2 regions of the Deinococcus fonticola genome follow, and region 2 is predicted to be linked to the other one. Evidence: riboswitches for the same ligand, from Rfam matches in the RefSeq annotation. Region 2 holds a riboswitch; the other holds the start of a gene.

Region 1 (2,391 bases), on a different contig from region 2:
TGTCACGCCTGGCCGGCGCCGGGTTTAATTTCGTGATTACAGAAGGAATCAACGAACTGGACGCCGCGAATTTCCAGTCTTTCCTGAAGCAGGCACAGGAATCCGGGGTGTTCGTCATGCCTTACGGTCTGACCCCCGAGAACAGGCGCAAGATCAGCGCTTCCCCCGCCCTGCTCGGATTCAAAATTGCCGACGACGCGAACGCGCAACTCACGCCGCAACAAGTCGAAGCCCGCAACGAGCAGTTCAAGAAGGCCACCCCGAACAAACTGACTTACCTGAGTCTGGCCGTGGCGCAAAACCGCCCCGAGACTCCTTACTTCAGCACCGCCGACCTGATCGGCAACCAGAGTTACCCGATCGGGAATGACGACATCAGCGTCACCTACCCCATGATGCGCAGCGCCGTGCAGAGTGCCCACCTCAAAGGCACCGTGCCCATTGCCAACCTTCAGAGCTTCCTGTGGGGCCGGCGTAAACCCAGTCCGGTGGAACTGCGCAACATGACCTACCAGGCCATCATGGCGGGGATGAAAGGCGTGGTGTACTACGCTTACCGTGCCAGAGAAGTCGACCTGAACCAGGAACCCGTGATGTGGTCGACCCTGCAAGGTGTGGCGCATGAAGTGAGCTTCCTGGCCCCCTACCTGCTGAGCGGCGAGCTGATGCCTCTGCAAGACGGCACCGGCAGCCAGCCGCTGGTGGTGTACCTGCGCGGCGAATCGCAGGAAGGCCAGAAGAAAGGTTTTGTAATGGCCCTGAACAGCAGCCGCACCGCCGACCGCCTGGTCAACCTGAAGCTCCCTGAACCCCCTACTCAGTGGAAGCCCATCAGCACCCTGGGCCGGACTCTGAACCGTCGCGGCCTGGAAGTCAGTGGACGGTTACGTCCCCTTCAAGTCGCCATTTACGAAGTCAAGTAATTCATGTGGCGTAACCCTGCCTGGCCCTGCCAGAGAAAGAGGCTTTTTCACCTTCGTTGGGAAAGGTGTGAGGTTATGCATTTATGAGAGCCTGGTTGTAGGAGTTTCGTCAGAACAGGCGCGCTAGGTTCATTAACAGTTAATCTCTGTGTTTGAGTGTGCTGCGGTTCAGCGCGCTTCAGAGTAGGCAGCGATTGACATCAGTTGGCCCTCACTTTTCGCTTCTCGATAAAGGCAAACCCTCCGTGAGGAGGGGACGCAAAGCCCACGGGACTTCTCCTGTCTGTCAGACAAGAAGTTGGCCGGGTTTCCGAAGGAAGATCAATGAAAAAAACTGGTTTCTTGCTGGGTACCCTGGCACTCCTGATGGTAGGCTGCTCGACCACGCCCACCCCTGCCCCGACGGTCAACAGCCCCACGGTGTCCACGCCCGGTAGTAACAGCAGTGAATCCGGCGCCGCCGAAACGACGGCCACGCCCGAACAGGTCAGCGCCGCCACCAACACCCTGGAATCCCTGGCCCTGACGGCCACCACCAGTGGCCCTGTCACGGCGCAGGTTCGCACCGACGGCACCCTGCTGGTGAATAGCCAACCCATGTTCCCCATGGGCTTCTACCACGTGTCATGGGCCGGCAACGAAGCCCGGCGCATGCGCGACATGAACGCCATTGCCGATCTGGGCTTCAACACCATGAACGCCACCATGTTTGATCCCGAAGGCGACCTTGAGGGTTACCGCAAACTGCTTGACGCCGCCCAGTCACGCGGCATGAAACTCATGGTCGAGGACTTCAACAGCACGTCCATCAACACCCTGAAAAGCCACCCCGCCGTGCTGGGCTGGATGATCGCGGACGACTGCAACAACCTTATTACTCCTGAAGAACTGCTCAGACGCCACGACGCCGTGAAAACTCTGGACAGCAATCACCTCACTTACACCAGCATGGCGATCTCGTTCGCGAACAGCCATTCCGCTTACTTCGGTCGGGCCGACGCCGTCGGCAACCAGAGTTACCCCATCGACGGTGGTGACCCCGTGAATGTCGTTTACCCGGTCATGAAGCAACTGGTACGGGAATCCAGCGCCAAAGGCACCCTGCCCATCGCCAACCTCCAGGCATTCCACTGGAAAAACGGGCGCTACCCCACGCCCCGCGAACTGAACAGCATGACCAACCAGGCGCTGGGCGCAGGCGTGAAAGGCATCCTGTACTACACCTACCTGGACACCACCAACGACCTGGCCAGCTACAAGGGCCTGAACACGGAACTGAAAGCCCTGGCCGGCGAGGTGAAGTTGCTGGCTCCTGTCCTCATGAACGGCCAACGCACCCCCCTGACCGTCACCACTGCGAATAACCAGGGCGTGGCTCACCTGTGGTCTTACCAGAATCGCCGTTACCTGCAGGTCATCAATATGAACCCCACAAAGGGCCAGACGGTGAAAGTGCAACTGCCCAACA
Region 2 (2,391 bases):
CCGACGCCAGCACTGATGTTCGGAGCCAGGGACGACGCCGGCACCGTCGAGACCGAATACCCGGCGCTCACCTGGCCGCTGAACGGGTTGTAACTCAGGTTGGCCGACTGATTCACTGCCTTGTGCGGCACGACCGTGTACCGAACCTTTTCAATCACTTCTCCGCGCGTGTTCAGCAGCTCGATGACGCCCCGGTGCGCTTCCAGCACCACAAAGTTCGCGGTCTGAAGCGTGTAGGCATTCAGGCGAAGCAGGTTGTTCCCGGCTCCTCTGAATTTAAGCCGACTATCCAGGGGCCTGACCACCACCTCGGTATTCACGTCGCTGAAAAGCGTAAAGACCAGGGTTCCCGTGGTATAGCCCACGGGCAACTGCATCTCAATGCGCTCAGGCTGCACCAGCACCTTGCGGGCCAGAACGGTAGGCGGCCCGGAGGAGGCAGCCGTTGCCGGACTGACGGTAATGGCTGGCGCGCTCATTTGCGCGTGACCGACGCCGGCTCCACCCAGGCCAATGGCAAAAGAGGCCAGGCAGAGCTGGCCCCCTCTCGCCCACATAGGCGGACGCCGCATCTTAGAAGCTCGTGTTCCCCGAGCCGGAGTCGTAAGTTCCGGTGGCCTTCACATCGAAGGTCACAACCACCGCTTTGCCCGCCTCAGCGCTCGTCATGGTTTCGGCGAAACTGAAGGTGAAAACGATGTTCGAGGAAGCGTCCGGATCGATTGTGGCCGTCCCGAGCCCAGTGATCGTCAGGCTGGCGGCCGCGTCCCCATCCTTGTTCGGCGTGACCACCACGTTGATCTGACGGTCTGTGGTGTTCGTGACCGGAACCGTCACGGTGAAGGTGCCCCCCGGGCGAACGGCCTTCGAGTCGAGCGTGATGCTGGTCGAGGGAATTTCAAAGCTTACCTGTTCGGCAGCCGTGCCTGTCGCCGTGACGGACAGGGTGGCACCGTTGAATCCGTCTGCAGTGCTGCTTGCGCCCAGGGCGATCGTGGGGAAGGTCAACAGGGCGAGCAGGGACAGGGCAGTGAATGTACGGTTGGGCATGTGTGAATCTCCTTGGCCGTTAAACAACGACCTGAACAGGTCTCACCTGGCACGCAGTCAGGTCAGATCGACGAAAAGCCGGTCGCACCACTGGCTCCACCCGACCGAGGTGCCCGGATTACAGGTCGGGGATCAACGCTTCTCTTCGCTCACACGATGCGGAACGAAGATGACTCAATGTAGGCTCAGGCATGTCACACAGTTCGCACTTGTTTCTACCTTAAGGTCAATTCATCTTTCTTGGCCTGCCTGCCCACGCTTTGTTTGTTCGGCCCTCCCCTGCTCGGACACAGAAAGTCCAGAAACCGGCCTCGTTTCTGGGACAAGCCCCTGCTGCAGAAGTTCATCATCTGCCTTGACCAGGAGCGAGAATTCCAGAGATGCCGTCAACGCATAACGACGGTATTTCGCCCGGCTTCCTTCGCGGCGTATAACCGCTGATCAACGAGCGCCATAAACTGCCTCTCGTCCGTGAATTCACTCAACATGGCCAGGCCCGCACTCACGGTGAGCGGCGGCAATTGTGGATGACTGATCGCCTCCACCGCCCGAATCACTTCCGTGGCCCGTCTCAACGCCGAACCGGGTTCCATGCGCCGGAACATGATCAGGAATTCCTCACCACCCCAGCGACAGACGAAATCTTCACCCTGGATGTGATGACTCAGGGTCTGCGCTACGACCTGCAAGGCCAGGTTCCCCGTCGCGTGACCGTACTCGTCATTCACGCGCTTAAAGTGGTCAAGGTCAAGAAGCAGTACCGCCGCTTCCTCCAGCGCCAGGGGCTGTCCCTCCTGCCGCCACGCCTCGAAAGCAATCCCAGCAATTCGACGGTTTGGAAGTCTAGTCAGCGGATCCCGCAGGGCCAGGTCAAAGTAATGCGCCGCCGACGACTGCGCGGCGCCCACCTTATGCCCCGCCACGGCCAGCCCACCCACCAGGCTGCACAGAAAAGCCTGATCCAGAACAAGCTGCCAGTTCATGACCTGCAGCAGCAGCAAGCTGACCACGACCCCGGCGTAACTGACGACACTTGACCAGATGGCCCAGCGCTGCGGCAACATGGTGAAGGCCAGCACCACCACCAGCAACTGCGTGTTGAGCAGCACATGCAAAACGTTCACATGCGGCAGCGTCTTGACCGCGTGCATGACCCACCACACCACCACCAGGGGCAGCGCCCAGCCCATTCCAGGCAGCCGCCAGCAAGTGGCCTTCAAGGAATTCCAGCACCCCACTGCCGAGCTGGTAGATCGCCGCCGAGACGTTCAACACCTGCAGGGCCAGGCGCTGGGCATCACTCAGAGGCTGCTGCAACGTCGTAGCACACAGTAGATCTGA

Evidence for each region. A riboswitch is a leader RNA that binds a small molecule or an ion and turns the genes downstream of it on or off. The one in region 2 is predicted to bind cyclic di-GMP.
Region 1: it holds a riboswitch for cyclic di-GMP, as region 2 does, so the genes downstream of both, E5Z01_RS02205 (hypothetical protein) here and E5Z01_RS17245 (hypothetical protein) in region 2, are expected to answer to the same signal.

Annotation. Positions count from the first base shown of each region.
Region 1 covers NZ_SMMH01000002.1:179,383-181,773, reverse strand. The annotation lists gene E5Z01_RS02210 (hypothetical protein) at 1-923, shown strand, start outside; cyclic di-GMP riboswitch class I at 1,147-1,238, shown strand; gene E5Z01_RS02205 (hypothetical protein) at 1,248-2,391, shown strand, end outside.
Region 2 covers NZ_SMMH01000043.1:17,961-20,351, forward strand. The annotation lists gene E5Z01_RS17240 (hypothetical protein) at 1-479, opposite strand, end outside; gene E5Z01_RS17245 (hypothetical protein) at 574-1,050, opposite strand; cyclic di-GMP riboswitch class II at 1,118-1,202, opposite strand; gene E5Z01_RS17250 (GGDEF domain-containing protein) at 1,437-2,201, opposite strand; gene E5Z01_RS19655 (hypothetical protein) at 2,200-2,385, shown strand.